One region of the Bacillus sp. MBGLi79 genome, then DNA from elsewhere that is predicted to be linked to it. Evidence: riboswitches for the same ligand, from Rfam matches in the RefSeq annotation. Region 1 holds a riboswitch; the other holds the start of a gene.
The links. Region 1 has a riboswitch for S-adenosylmethionine ahead of C1T29_RS11705 (2-hydroxyacid dehydrogenase). Riboswitches for the same ligand answer to the same signal wherever they lie in the genome.
Positions count from the first base shown of each region.

Region 1 (7,921 bases):
AGCAGCAATTGCTTTATTATACGGTTTTATGATGTATGGCCTTTTTGCTGTTCCGCTGCAAATGATGTTGCAGAAAAAAGCGAGAACATTCAATGTCATGTATTTATTGATTTACAGTGTGATTGCTTTTATCGTAGCTTTCCTGTTATTTTTTATTGGTCAACCTGCGTCAATAGCATGGACATTGCAATCGTATATTTATTATGTGTTAAGTATTACAGCTGCAGTGATTTACTGGTTCTGGGATTCCCTGATCCTTTATAAACGTACAGCTTCGGGCGTATAAAGCAAATCAGAGAAACTGAAGTCGAATATGAAAAAGTCGGGGATTCATTAAAAATTGAGGATATTGCATTTACATTGCTGCGTGAACCTAAAAGTTTTAGGATAAAGGCCCAGTATGGAAGGGCATAACGAGAGCACATATTCAATCCGAATAGGTTTTCTAATTTTTTACGATACATACGTTCATCAAGATGATAACGTCATCAATCAAAGGGAATATAAAATCTATTGTAGTGGAACGGACATTTTGTCCTGTTTGAGGAAAGAAATTGATGGGGTTAATCGTTTTAACATCGCTTATGGCAAAGGGTCAAACCATATAGTTAAACTAAACTGAGGAGAGCATTGCGCTCTCCTCAGTTTTTCTATATTAACCCTGCTGTTTTTCAACTAATGTAAATGTCCATTCTTTTAACATCTGTTTCTGTACATATCTTTTTCCGTTTATTTCGATGTAAGGGATGTCTTTCATATCTCCGGCTAACTGTTTAGCCTCAGCTGTAGTAATTCCTAAAAAATGTCCGATGTAAAAGTGAATATCTCGTTCTTTTATAAGATAGGTATCACTTTTTTCATATGCTTTTGGATGGTTCATTTGCTTTAAGCCTTCACCGATAAAATAGCCAGCCAAAGCAATACCGATTCCTAAAAAAACGTCCATATGCATGCCTCCATTATGTCAATGTTATGATATACGGGCTTGGCATGCTCCAGGTTTCATTAAATTTGAAAGAAAACAGCCAAAACGAATACTGGCTGTTTTTTCAAACCTTTTCAATCTGTACACGGCCTGAAAAAAAGGTGGCGCCGCCCCCCATATCGGACAGCCGGTCTGGGGTTAGCGCGTTTACAAGCTGTTTTTTTCCTTGCTCATCTGCCCATAATCCTTGGCTGACAACGACACCTGGCAGTACTTGTTCTCCGACTGATGCGGTCAGCTCACATTCTCCCCGGCTGTTCCAAACTCGTACAGGAGCCCCATCAACGATTCCATGTTCTTCAGCATCTTTTGTGTTGATAAAGAGCTTTGGCGTCTTTTCGAGCTTGATGTGTTTTTTATTGTTTGAAAACGTTGAGTTTAAGAAATTATGGTTTGGCGCCGGAACATACATAAACGGATGTTCATTATCGGTTACAAGAGGCGTAAATGTCGGTAAAGCCGGGAAACCAGCTTGTCTCATTTGTTCTGAATATAATTCTATTTTTCCGCTTGGCGTTGGAAGTTTGCCAGGAAACAGCGGTTTATTGCGTTTCGCTTTCATAAATGAGTGCTTAGTAAGTGAATCGTAATTAATCTCTGCCAAATGCGGATTATCTGGATGGTCAAGCGCTTGGCGGATTAATTCTTCATCTGAATCCTTGAGCTCCTGGTCTGTGAATCCCATTGCTTCAGCCAGTAATCGGAACACCTCAGTATTAGACTTGCTTTCTCCATAGTTCTCAATCACCGGCTGCTGAAGCTGAATGTAATGGTGCCAGTAGGAGGTATAAAAATCAGTGTTCTCAAAAGCGGATGTTGCAGGCAGTACAATGTCCGCATATGCAGCCGTTTCCGTTAAAAACAAATCATGAACCACAGTAAACAAGTCTTCCCGCAGCAAGCCCTGTCTGACTTTGTTTGCTTCCGGCGCGACGACGGCAGGGTTTGTTCCATAAATAAAAAGAGAGCGGATAGGCGGATCTGTTTCCAAAAGCACCTTGCCAAGCTGATTCATATTAAACGACCTCGGTGTGCGCCCTTTTAATAAGTCGGGCCGCTGCAAGGCATTTGTGTTATATTCTAAAATTCCGCTGTTATGCTTAATTGCGCCGCCCCCTTTATGCAGCCATTGGCCGGTGATCGCCGGAAGACAGGCAATCGTCCTTACAATCATCCCGCCGTTATCGTGATGCTGGATTCCATTTCCGATTCTGATAAAAGAAGGGGAGATTTTCCCATACATTCTTGCCAGCTGATAAATATCTTCAGTGCTGATCCCGGTGATCATTGATACCTTTTCCGGATTATACTGTTTCACGTGTTCACGGAGCTTGTCGTAGCCGACCGTGTATTCAGACAGGAATGCTTCATCGTGAAGGTTTTCTTTAAATAAAATGTGCATGATGCCAAGGGCAAGTGCGCTGTCAGTTCCCGGCTTTATTGGAATAAACCAATCTGCAAGACGCCCTGTCTGATTTTTATGTACATCGATCACGACAATTTTGGCACCTTTTTTTCGCGCTTTTTGGGCGATCGTAATTTGGTGCATGTTTGTGCTGACAGCGTTAATTCCCCAAAAAATAAATAGTTTTGTATGAATGGTTTCCTCAGGATCGATTCCCGCGCTTATGCCCATTGTATATTTATAGCCTTCAGATCCCGCTTTGCTGCAAATCGTCCGTTCAAGCTGGCTTGATCCCATGCGGTAAAAAAAGCGGCGGTCCATTCCTTCAGCTGTCAATTTCCCCATATTTCCGTAAAAGCTGTAAGGAAGTATGCTTTCAGCTCCCTCTTCATCAATCAGCTGCTTCCAGCGGGAGGTGATCGTATCAATCGCCTCTTCCCAGGAAATCGGTTCAAATATCGCTTGGCCTTTCGCGCCTGTCCGTTTAAGCGGTGTAGTCAGCCGCTTTTCATCATAGATGCGCTCCGTCATGTTTCGAACTTTGTTGCATATGTTTCCAGCTGTGACAGGATGATCGGGATCTCCCTGCACTTTCACAATTTTTCCGTCTTTTTTATGTACTAATAATCCGCACTGATCCGGGCAGTCCAGCGAGCAAACGGATTTAAAAATGCCGTTTTGTTGTGTGGCAAAAGATTTCATGGCCCAGTTCCTCTCTAGTTAGATATTTTGTAAGAATTATAACATTTCGGATGATAACGTCAATTCTGAAAAAAGAGATTGACATCAATCTGAGACTTCTTTATGATAAACGTATTCTTTATTTTGAAAATTACATACTCAACATTTTCTATCCAGAGAGGTGGAGGGACTGGCCCTATGAAACCTCGGCAACATTATTGTGCCAATTCCAGCAAGCGTCAGCTTGAAAGATAGGAAAGCAAGGTTTATACCGGTGTCTGCCTGTAACAGAGCGCGCCTATATATGAATCTCTTTCCATCTTCGGAAAGAGATTTTTTTATGAAAAAATACGATGAAAAGGATGTTTTGCACCATGACGGTTTTGGTTACAGCGCCGTACAACGAAGAAGGGCGAAAAGAGCTTGAAAACTTGTTTAGCTCAGTTATTTATCAATCTTGGAAAGAACAAGGCCGGGCATATCGGGAGGATGAACTCATTCAGCTGCTAAAGGCAACAAATGCGACAGGTTTGATTACTGAGCTTGATCAGGTAACAGACAGCGTATTTGCTTCTGTTCCCGAACTTTCATTTGTCGGTGTTTGCAGGGGAATGCCCTCCAATGTGGATGTGGCAGCTGCTTCAAAAAGGGGTATACCTGTTTTTTATACACCAGGGCGGAATGCACAAGCCGTTGCCGAAATGTTTATTGGAAATGTGATTTCCTTTCTCCGTCATACCAGCGCCTCGAATCAATGGCTGAAGGATGGAAAGTGGAAAAGTGATTACCTGCAGGCTTATGTCAAATTTAAAGGAAATGAGCTAACAGGAAAAACGGTTGGCATGATTGGGTTCGGCGCGGTTGGCCAAAGGATTGCAAAACTGCTGACTGCGTTTGACTGTAAGATAAAGTATTACGATCCATACATTCTAGACGATCATCCGCTGTATGAAAAAGCAGCTCTTAAAACGGTGTTTTCAGACAGTGATATCGTTTCTGTCCATCTGCCTCGTACTGAGGAAACACTTGGACTGATAGATCGGCAATATTTTGATTTGATGAAAGAGAGTGCGATTTTCGTCAATACTTCAAGAGCAGTTGTCGTAAACCGTGAAGATCTTTTATCTGTATTAAAAGAACATAAAATCAGAGGTGCGGTACTAGACGTTTTTTATCATGAACCTCCAGAGGAATCAGATTATGAATTGATCTCATTGCCTAATGTTCTGGCAACACCGCATCTCGCTGGAGCAACCTTTGAAGTAGAGGATCATCACGTGTCGATCATGAATGATGCCCTCAAAAAGTGGAAGGTTGAAAAAATTCCCAATATTCCGACATTGTATAACAAAGACAAACTGGGAACAGAGGTAAAGAAAAGAGGTTAACAGAATGAAAAAACAAAAAGGCTATCTCGTTTTCGATATCGGCACAGGCAATGCGAGGGTAGCGGTCGTGAGTGTCTCAGGCATTGTTCAAACGGTTGAACGGGAGGACATCGAGTATTCCACTGAGACGCTTTACCCGGACAGCCGTTATTTTTCCCCTCAGATACTGTGGAAGCAAGTAATGAGGTTGGCAAAACGTGCGCTATCCCGTTCGCGTGATATTGACATCATTGGGTTGACATCGACGAGTCAAAGACAGGGGATTGTTCTGATCGATCAAAACGGTGACTCTTTTCTCGGGCTGCCGAACATAGATAACCGTGGCCGAGAGTGGGAGGAGAGCATTCCCGATCGGGAAGAGATATACAGCCGTACAGGCCGTCTGCCAACTGCGCTTTTTTCTGCACTCAAGCTTTATGGTTTGAAGCAGCGCCAGCCTTCTTTATGGGAAAAGACTGCAAGCTTTACAAGCATCAGTGATTGGGTGACATACCAACTGAGCGGAATCCTAACATATGAACCATCGCAGGCAACAGAAACGCTGCTGTTTGATGTGAAGCATAACACTTGGTCAGAAGAGATGTGCGACATATTCGGCTTTTCTCCATCTCTCCTTCCGCCTCTTGTAAGAGCGGGAACAGCAATTGGAACAATAGCAAATGAATATGCAGCCGAATTAGGTCTATCAATAAATGCTAAGGTGATAACCGGGGGCGGGGATACACAGCTAGCTGTGAAAAGCACCGGAGCTGGACTTGAGGACATTGTCATCGTATCAGGGACAACAACGCCAATAACCAAAATTACTGCGGATCATGGCGACACAAAACATAAAGCCTGGCTGAACTGCCATACAGATCAAGGGCATTGGCTAGTGGAAACGAATCCGGGAATTACCGGTCTGAATTATCAAAAATTAAAACAGATTTTCTATCCGAATGAATCGTACGACGTAATGGAGGAGGAAATTTCTGCACTAGCAAAAGAAAACAATGCGTGTATAGCGGCTCTCGGCTCTTATTTATCAGCTGAAAAGAATGCATTAACGAGAGGCGGTTTTCTTTTTGACACTCCGCTTTCAGCAGATTTAAAGAGGGCACATTTTGTACGTGCAGCGCTAGAAGAGATCGCATTTTCAATCAAATGGAACTTTGATATTTTAACAGAGGTTACTCCGTTTAAACGTGACTATGTTTGGGTGTGTGGAGGGGGATTCCAAAGCAAAGCGCTCACGCAATATATCGCTGACCTTCTTCAGAAAAAAATCTATGTCAAAGAGGGATATCATCAGGCATCTGTCGTTGGTGCAGCAGTCATTTGTAATGAAACCTTTCAATTAATGGAGGAGATGTCAGCAAATGTCCGGGTGATCGAACCGAAGAGCTGTCAGACAGAATTGGCTTTATATGAGGAATGGAAGCAAACTCAGCGCTTTTTTTCAGGGTCAGAAAGCAAAGTGTTGATATAAGGCGGCATATCCGGATGTTTTGAGGAATTGTCTAATTTTTAGCTTTAATAAGGTAATACGGTAATGGATATAAGCATCTAAGGAGGAAACAGATATGTTAGATAAAATTGGTATACCAAAGCGGCTTGCGTGGGGATTTTTAGGAGTTGTTTTGTTTATGATGGGAGACGGACTTGAACAAGGCTGGCTCAGCCCGTTTCTGACCGAAAACGGACTGACTGTTCAGCAATCTGCTTCCATTTTTAGCATTTACGGGATTGCGCTTGCCATAGCTTCCTGGTTTTCAGGTGTATGTCTCGAAGCATTTGGCGCAAAACGGACGATGTTTATGGGGCTGTTGTTTTATGTAATCGGTACAGCCGCCTTTATCGTGTTTGGGTTTGAACAGCTAAACCTCCCTGTGATGTATGTGACTTACTTCGTAAAAGGGTTAGGCTACCCGCTATTTGCTTATTCTTTCTTGACATGGGTCATTTACAGAACACCGCAAAACAGACTGAGCACTGCTGTCGGCTGGTTTTGGATTGCCTATTGCCTCGGCATGTTTGTATTCGGCGCTTGGTACTCAAGCTACGCGATCAAAGCGTTCGGTTATTTGAATACGCTTTGGAGCTCTATTTTTTGGGTATGTCTCGGTGCATTCTTTGCATTGTTTATCAATAAAGACCGTTTTGAAAAGAAGAAAAGAAAACGATCAGAAACAGCCGAGGAGCTTTTAAAAGGGGTAACGATTCTATTTACAAATCCGCGCGTGCTTACAAGCGGAATCATCAGAATCATCAACAGCATTGGTACATATGGATTCCCAGTCTTTTTGCCGATGCACATGGCTCAGCACGGAATTTCGACCAATGTGTGGCTGCAAATTTGGGGAACCATTTTTCTGGGGAACATTGTGTTTAACCTTATCTTTGGAATTGTCGGCGATAAATTCGGCTGGAAAAATACTGTGATGTGGTTCGGCGGAGTCGGCTGCGGTATTTTCACCGTCTTATTATACTACGCACCTGTTTTCTCCGGCGGAAGTGTAGCGGTTGTCAGCGTGATCGGCTTTATTTGGGGCGGTTTGCTGGCAGGCTATGTGCCGATCGGTGCAATTGTGCCGACGGTGGCCGGAAAAGACAAAGGAGCAGCCATGTCTGTATTGAATTTGGCTGCAGGTTTATCAGCGTTTGTCGGTCCCGCGCTTGCTTGGTTGTTCATCGGCCTTGTCGGTGCGCAAGGCGTCGTCTGGATCTTTGCGGTTCTTTACCTTGCGAGTGCAGTCATGACGAAATGCATTCATATACCTGAAGAAAAAGCGGTAAAGGAGGAAACATCTCCTCAATATGCATCTTAATCAAAAAGCGCCCCTGCAACAGGGCGCTTTTTGTCTTTTGTATTGTCGAAGGATCTGGATCTGAAACTTTTCTAACGAAAATAGACAATATGTTGACAATTAATTAAGAAGTGTTATGATGTTATTGACAACATATTGTCTATTTAGGAGGGAATAACATGGATTATTCAAAAGAACTGAAAGATTTATTTTTAATGCAACAATCTTACGCTACTCTTTTTTCTGTTTTAAACAAAATCCAATCACGCGGGGATGATTATTATGAAAGCTTAACGTCAAGACAATTTATGACAATGGTTGCCATACTGCATTTACCGGAAGAGGAAACGACATTTAACAACATCGCAAAAAAATTAGGCACTTCAAAACAAAACATCAATAGGCTTGTCAGTAGTATTGAAAAAAGAGGTTATGTCATTACTGTTCCGAGTAAACGCGACAAGCGAGCGGTTAATGTGAAGATTACTGATTCAGGCAAGCGTGTCATGGAGGAATGCGGTGAAAAAGCGGTGTACTTTATGGCAGATCTATTTAAAGGGTTTTCTACGGAAGAGTTGGAAACATTGTGGGTTTTATTGAAGAAACTGTACAGTTTTGACGGAGAGGAACAGGATGGCTTTGAAGAAAACGCTGCTGATTTTGACATTGAACAAAA
Region 1 is NZ_CP026521.1:2,372,111-2,380,031, reverse strand. Features, by position in the region: gene C1T29_RS11720 (UPF0715 family protein) at 1-286, shown strand, start outside; gene C1T29_RS11715 (hypothetical protein) at 656-946, opposite strand; gene C1T29_RS11710 (molybdopterin oxidoreductase family protein) at 1,050-3,092, opposite strand; SAM riboswitch class I at 3,238-3,329, shown strand; gene C1T29_RS11705 (2-hydroxyacid dehydrogenase) at 3,425-4,459, shown strand; gene C1T29_RS11700 (FGGY-family carbohydrate kinase) at 4,464-5,927, shown strand; gene C1T29_RS11695 (MFS transporter) at 6,022-7,266, shown strand; gene C1T29_RS11690 (MarR family winged helix-turn-helix transcriptional regulator) at 7,425-7,921, shown strand, end outside.

Region 2 (7,921 bases), 780 kb from region 1:
GTGTGATCAAGTCTGCGCTGAAAAAAACAGATACGTCCAAGGTTTGGACGAAAACCGACCATATCAGCACGGTGTTACGCGGATCGATTGATCATGTATTCGATGCCGCAAAAGCCATTTACCTTTATGCAGCAAACAGCGAGACACACATCGTCATGAGTGGCACGTTTTCCATTGGGTGCCCGGGCGACACTCAGGGAGATACATATCTTTCCAAAGACAATAAGCGTGTCAATGAAGATGCTGTCCGAGGCTTGAACGCGGAAGCGCCGTGCCAATTTGCGCTTTATCCAATGAATGAGCCGGATTATATGGGATTGATTATGAAGGCTGTCGACATCGCAAAAGCCCAAGGTACTTTTGTACAGGGTGTCCATTACGCGAGCGAGCTTGACGGGGATGCCCATGACGTATTCAGAACATTGGAAGCCGTTTTCCGCATGGCAGAGCAGCAAACAAACCACATCACCATGACTGTGAATCTTTCGGCTAACAGCCCATCAAGAAAAAACAGAAAGCAGGGATAACATGAAAAGCTGGAAAGTAAAAGAAATTGTCATCATGTCCGTTATCAGTATCGTATTTGCCGTTGTTTATTTATTATTTACACATTTCGGAAACGTGCTTGCAGGTATGTTTGGGCCAATTGCCTATGAACCGATTTACGGCATTTGGTTTATCGTTTCGGTCATCGCCGCATACATCATTCGAAAACCGGGTGCGGCGCTCGTTTCTGAAATCATTGCCGCTCTCGTTGAGTGCCTGCTGGGAAATCCGTCTGGCCCGATGGTCATCGTCATCGGCATTGTTCAAGGACTCGGGGCTGAAGCTGTATTCCTTGCAACACGCTGGAAAGCATACTCTCTCCCTGTCCTTATGCTGGCCGGGATGGGATCTTCAGTAGCCAGCTTTATCTACGATCTCTTTGTTTCTGGCTATGCAGCCTATTCATCAGGTTATCTGCTCATTATGCTTGTAATCCGTCTCATTTCCGGCGCGCTCTTGGCGGGGCTTCTCGGAAAAGCCGTCAGCGACTCTCTCGCTTATACAGGTGTGTTAAACGGAATGGCACTCGGAAAGGAACTGAAAAAGAAACGGAAGCGGGCGTCAGAACATGCAAGCCTTTGACGAGCTTCTGACAGTTGACCAGCTCAGCTTCTCTTATGAAGAAGACGAAAAACCGGTTTTTCAAAATATTTCGTTTGAGCTTCAAAAAGGAGAATGTGTTTTATTGCTAGGCCCCAGCGGGTGCGGTAAAAGCTCGCTCGCCCTATGTTTAAACGGTCTATATCCGCAAGCTTGCGACGGCATTCAGTCCGGACATGTCTTTCTATTTCAAAAGCCGGTCACAAACGCTGAAACCACCGAAACGATTGCTCAGCATGCCGGGGTCGTTTTTCAGGATCCTGATCAGCAGTTCTGCATGCTGACGGTGGAGGACGAAATCGCTTTCGGGCTGGAAAATCTGCAGATTCCAAAAGAAGAAATGACAGAGAAAATCAATGCCGTATTAGAAAAATTACGTATTACCCATTTAAAAGAAAAAACGATATCCATCCTTTCAGGAGGACAAAAGCAGAAAGTGGCTCTCGCCTGTATTTTGGCGATGGAGCCTGAGCTTATTATTTTAGATGAGCCGACTTCTCTTTTAGACCCTTTCTCAGCGCGGGAATTCGTTCATCTGATGAAAGATCTTCAGCGGGAAAAAGGTTTCAGCCTCCTCGTCATTGAGCATCAGCTTGATGAATGGGCGCCTTGGATTGAGAGGACGATCGTGCTCGATAAATCCGGCCAAAAAGCGCTGGATGGCCTGACGAAAGATCTATTTCAGCACGAAGCGGAGACACTAAAGAAATTGGGCATCGCAATTCCAAAGGTCTGCCATCTGCAGGAAAAGCTGAGTATGCCGTTTACTTTATCAAAAGAAACGCTGTTCAAAGAGCCCTTTCCTGCCGGGCGTGCTGAAAAGAAGCCAACTCCTTCTGGAAAGAGTGTGCTCGAAGTCCGCAGCCTTTCGTTCGCGAGAGGACAACAAACGATTTTCGAAGACATCAGCTTTTCATTGCGCGAAGGCTCTTTGACGGCGCTTGTCGGCCCGAACGGCACTGGAAAATCGACGCTCTTATCTGTTCTGGCCCGTCTTATGAAACCGCAAAGCGGCAAAATCCTTCTCTATGATCAGCAGCTGCAGCAATATAAAGAAAAAGAATTGCGTAAACGAATGGGATTTGTTTTTCAAAACCCTGAACACCAATTCGTCACCGATACGGTGTATGATGAGCTGCTGTTCGGCCAGAAGGTAAATGCTGAAACTGAGAAAAAAGCGCAACACCTGCTGAATCGTTTCGATCTTGCCCATTTGGCTGATCATCATCCGTTTGCGGTCAGCCAAGGGCAAAAACGGCGACTGAGCGTTGCTACCATGCTCATGCATGACGTAAAGGTTTTATTATTAGACGAACCAACCTTTGGCCAGGACGCCCGCACGGCGGCTGAATGTATGGAAATGATTCAGCGCATTAAGGCAGAGGGAACCGCTGTCCTCATGGTTACACACGATATGGAGCTAGTCTCTTCGTATGCTGACAGCGTGCTTGTGCTTCACAATACAGGCTTGGCCTTTGATGGATCTCCAGTGCAGTTGTTTTCTCAAGAAACAGGGCTTGCCCAAAAAGCAAAGCTCACCCTTCCCCTTCTATATGAATGGATGGCATATCAAGAGGAGGTGCGCGATGAAACAGCCGTTACATCTCATTAATCCAACCGTAAAAGCGGCGGCGGTTTTTTGTTGTGTCGTCATGCTGTCGTTTATTTACAACCCTTACACTCCGGCGTGTTTTTATATCATCATCGTTGCGGGTGTTCTATTGGCGGCCGGAATCCCATTGAAAAAATGGTTGTTGTTTACGATTCCGTTTTTGATTTTAGCATTCGGATGCGTATGGACAGCCGCCGTTTTCGGCAAGGTGCCGACAACACCGGATAATTTTTTGTTTCAAGCAGGCCCTATCTCCATTAACAGCGATAATATGTCTGTCGGCATCTCATTGGGCTTTCGTATTTTGTGCTTTTCCGCCTTATCGATGATGTTTGTTTTTACGACCGATCCGATTTTATTTATGCAGAGCCTTGTCCAGCAGTGCAAGCTCTCACCAAAGCTCGCGTACGGTGTCATTGCAGGCTTTCGCTTTCTTCCGCTGTTAAAGGATGAGGTCCAGCTGATCCAGCAGGCTCATAAAATCAGAGGAGGTGCGGCGGAGAGCGGCTTCATAAATAAAATCAGCGGGTTAAAACGATATACCATACCGCTATTGGCAAGCGCTATCAGAAAAGCAGAACGGACAGCGCTTGCGATGGAATCGAAAGGTTTTACAGGAAGCAGAAACCGGACATATTACAGGATGCTGTCCGTGAACCGGCGCGACTGGGTGTTCTTTTGCCTCGTTCTCTTATTATTCGCGGGATCTTTTCTCGTATCTTTATGTTTCGCATCATAAAAAAATCCGCTATCTGAGATAGCGGATTTTTTTATTGATGATAGTTTAATGCTTGGGCAAGATTGGTTTTAATGGTGATATTCGAAAAATCAATTCCCAGCTGTACAGCGGTTTGCGCAATCTCAGGCCTGATTCCTGACAGGGTTGACCGGACACCGATCAGATTAAGCGCCTCAATCAATTTAAAAATCTGGTGCGCAACCATCGTATCCACTACCACAACACCTGACAGATCGATTAACAGATGCTCCACGCGTCTTTTTGCACAAGCCTGAAGCGTGTTTTCCAGAATAAACTTAGCCCGTTCGGTATCGATGTCACCGACAAGCGGCAGCAGAGCTGTTGATTTGCTCAGGGTAATGATAGGTGAGCTTAATTCCAATATCATTTCTCTCTGGGCGTTTAATTGCTGCTTAGCATTCATTTCAGCGTGATCAACGAATGTATAAATGGTGAAATCAAATACTTTTACAATCAAATCAGCCCATTTTTGCTTCTCTCCCGGTTCAAATGCTGACTCATTTTCTTCTGCGAACTTCTCAAAATACTTCGTATATAATCTCCGGTTTCTCATAAACTCCCGAATGACATACTGAACCGGTGTGTCGAGATGCTTTTGATCGTTCGTCAGCTCAATGACCCATTCTTGAAATTCTTCGAGAAATTGTTTTTCCGGTAAAACATACATGTAATTCAGATGCCGGTAAAATTCTCTGTCCTGCTCTTTCAATTCTTCCGTTACTGTTGCATTATGTAGGGCGTAAAGCGAATTCGGATCACTTTCCTCCATCGTTTCTATCCATTCCTCGGCCATTTGCTCCACATGTTCTGAAAAAAACGCATATAATTTTTCATTCAGTTTCATCACACTGCTCCTTTCCCCAACATTATTATAACTTGACTGCCAGCTAAATCCCAGTCATACACGCTGAAGCCATCCAATATTTTGAAAATTACTAATTCTTTGGTGTGTATCCTATTTTTTCAAAATGCTTCAAATGGCTCTGTCCGATCGGTTGCTTTTTTCATATAATATGAGGCAACACCCTTGAATCCACTTGAAAGCATAAAAAAGGAGGGCTTTTTTATGAATGGTGAAATCCGCTTGATCCCGTATGTGACGAATGAGCAGATCATGGATGTAAACGAGCTTCCTGAGGGCATTAAAGTGATTAAGGCGCCAGAAATGTGGGCGAAAGGGGTAAAAGGCAAGAATGTAAAAATTGCTGTATTGGACACGGGATGCGACACGAGCCATCCAGATTTAAAAAGCCAAATCATTGGCGGAAAGAACTTCACGGATGATGACGGCGGCAAGGAAGATGCGATTTCCGACTACAACGGACACGGCACACACGTCGCCGGAACGATTGCAGCTAATGATTCAAACGGAGGCATTGCCGGAGTCGCGCCTGAGGCAAGCCTATTGATTGTGAAGGTTCTTGGCGGCGAGAACGGCAGCGGACAATACGAATGGATCATCAACGGCATTAACTACGCGGTGGAACAGAAAGTCGATATCATCTCAATGTCCCTTGGCGGACCAAGTGATGTGCCGGAGCTGGAAGAAGCCGTGAAAAACGCGGTCAAAAACGGAGTGCTTGTCGTGTGTGCAGCGGGAAATGAGGGTGACGGCGACGAACGCACAGAAGAGCTTTCCTACCCTGCGGCTTATAATGAAGTGATTGCAGTTGGATCTGTTTCTGTAGCGCGAGAATTATCAGAATTTTCTAACGCCAATAAAGAGATTGACCTTGTGGCACCAGGAGAAAACATCTTATCCACCCTTCCCAACAAGAAGTACGGTAAGCTTACCGGCACTTCAATGGCTGCCCCTCATGTCAGCGGTGCGCTTGCTTTAATCAAAAGCTATGAAGAAGAATCATTTCAAAGAAAGCTTTCAGAATCTGAAGTTTTCGCACAGCTAATCCGCAGGACACTTCCTCTTGATATTGCAAAAACGCTGGCAGGCAATGGATTCCTGTATTTAACAGCTCCTGATGAGCTCGCAGAAAAAGCAGAGCAATCACATTTGTTGACCCTATAAAATTATTTTTCTTATATAATAAGCCCCAAATCATGTAAATAAAATTTCAAATTCTATGTTGACAATGAATTTGAATTACTGTTAAGATTACCAACAAATGATTCAACTTTTCGAAAAATTAATAACATTTTCTCTTATCGAGAGTTGGGCGAGGGATTGGCCTTTTGACCCCAACAGCAACCGACCGTAATACCATTGTGAAATGGGGCGCACTGCTTTTCGCGCCGAGACTGATGTCTCATAAGGCACGGTGCTAATTCCATCAGATTGAATCTGAGAGATGAGAGAGGCAGTGTTTTACGTAGAAAAGCCTCTTTCTCTCATGGGAAAGAGGCTTTTTGTTGTGAGAAAACCTCTTAGCAGCCTGTATCCGCGGGTTAACGAGAGTGTTTTACATATAAAGGAGGAGAAACAATGACAACCATCAAAACATCGAATTTAGGATTTCCCAGAATCGGACTAAACCGAGAATGGAAAAAAGCACTTGAAGCGTATTGGAAAGGCAGTACTGATAAAGATACTTTTTTGAAGCAAATTGACGAACTATTTTTATCCGCAGTAAAAACACAAATTGACCAGCAGATTGATGTTGTGCCTGTTTCTGATTTCACACAGTATGATCATGTACTCGACACAGCCGTCAGCTTCAACTGGATTCCGAAACGGTTCAGACATTTGACTGACGCTACCGATACATACTTCGCTATCGCCCGCGGAATCAAAGACGCTGTATCCAGTGAAATGACAAAATGGTTTAATACAAATTACCATTACATCGTTCCGGAATATGACGAGAGCATTGAGTTCCGTCTGACAAGAAATAAACAGCTCGAAGATTATCGCCGCATCAAAGAGGCATACGGTGTTGAAACAAAGCCTGTGATTGTCGGCCCTTATACATTTGTTACGCTTGCTAAAGGCTATGAACCGTCTGAAGCAAAAGCGATCCAAAAACGCCTTGTGCCATTATATGTACAGCTTTTGAAGGAGCTTGAAGAAGAAGGCGTAAAATGGGTTCAAATTGATGAGCCGGCGCTCGTTACCGCTTCTAGCGAAGATGTCCGCGGCGCAAAAGAATTATTTGAAAGCATTACAAGTGAGCTTTCATCCTTGAATGTGCTTTTGCAGACGTATTTTGATTCTGTTGATGCTTATGAAGAGCTGATCTCTTACCCGGTTCAGGGAATCGGCCTTGATTTCGTTCACGATAAAGGCAGAAACCTGGAACAGCTTAAAACACATGGCTTTCCGACAGACAAAGTGCTGGCAGCCGGCGTTATCGACGGACGCAATATTTGGAAAGCAGATCTTGAAGAGCGTCTCGATGCCGTTCTTGATATTCTCAGCGTTGCAAAAGTTGATGAACTGTGGATTCAGCCTTCAAGCAGCCTGCTGCATGTTCCAGTAGCGAAACACCCCGATGAGCACTTGGAAACAGATCTATTGAACGGATTATCCTACGCAAAAGAAAAGCTGGCCGAGCTGACAGCTTTGAAAGAGGGATTAGTATCAGGAAAAGCGGCGATCAGCGAAGAGATTCAGCAGGCTAAGGCTGATATCCAGGCGCTTAAACAGTTTGCAACAGGCGCCAATTCTGAACAAAAGAAAGAGCTTGAGCAATTAACTGATAAAGACTTCAAGCGTCCTATTCCGTTTGAAGAACGTTTAGCCCTGCAAAATGAATCTCTCGGCCTTCCGCTTTTGCCGACGACAACGATCGGCAGCTTCCCGCAGTCTGCTGAAGTGCGGAGCGCGCGCCAAAAATGGCGGAAAGCTGAGTGGTCCGATGAACAGTATCAAAACTTTATCAATGCGGAAACAAAAAGATGGATTGATATTCAAGAAGAATTAGAGCTTGATGTCCTTGTTCACGGCGAATTTGAACGGACAGACATGGTCGAATACTTCGGTGAAAAGCTGGCCGGTTTCGCCTTCACTAAATACGCTTGGGTTCAATCATACGGATCACGCTGTGTACGCCCGCCAGTCATTTACGGAGATGTTGAATTTATTGAACCGATGACAGTGAAAGACACAGTCTATGCACAGTCATTGACTTCCAAGCATGTGAAAGGGATGCTGACGGGACCTGTTACAATCTTAAACTGGTCTTTCCCTCGAAACGACATTTCGAGAAAAGAAATCGCCTTCCAAATCGGGCTTGCCCTTCGTAAAGAAGTTAAAGCGCTGGAAGACGCAGGCATTCAAATCATTCAGGTCGATGAACCAGCGCTGCGTGAAGGCCTTCCATTGAAAACCCGCGATTGGGATGAGTATTTGACTTGGGCGGCAGAAGCATTCAGATTAACCACTTCTTCCGTGAAAAACGAGACGCAGATTCATACACATATGTGCTACAGCAACTTCGAAGATATCG
Region 2 is NZ_CP026521.1:1,591,333-1,599,253, reverse strand. Features, by position in the region: gene thiU (HMP/thiamine ABC transporter substrate-binding protein ThiU) at 1-527, shown strand, start outside; gene C1T29_RS08115 (ECF transporter S component) at 529-1,128, shown strand; gene C1T29_RS08110 (ABC transporter ATP-binding protein) at 1,115-2,758, shown strand; gene thiX (HMP/thiamine ABC transporter permease ThiX) at 2,733-3,497, shown strand; gene rsbRB (RsbT co-antagonist RsbRB) at 3,529-4,362, opposite strand; gene isp (serine protease Isp) at 4,585-5,544, shown strand; SAM riboswitch class I at 5,676-5,831, shown strand; gene metE (5-methyltetrahydropteroyltriglutamate--homocysteine S-methyltransferase) at 5,959-7,921, shown strand, end outside.
Region 2: linked by a shared signal. The riboswitch ahead of metE (5-methyltetrahydropteroyltriglutamate--homocysteine S-methyltransferase) and the one ahead of C1T29_RS11705 (2-hydroxyacid dehydrogenase) in region 1 are both predicted to bind S-adenosylmethionine.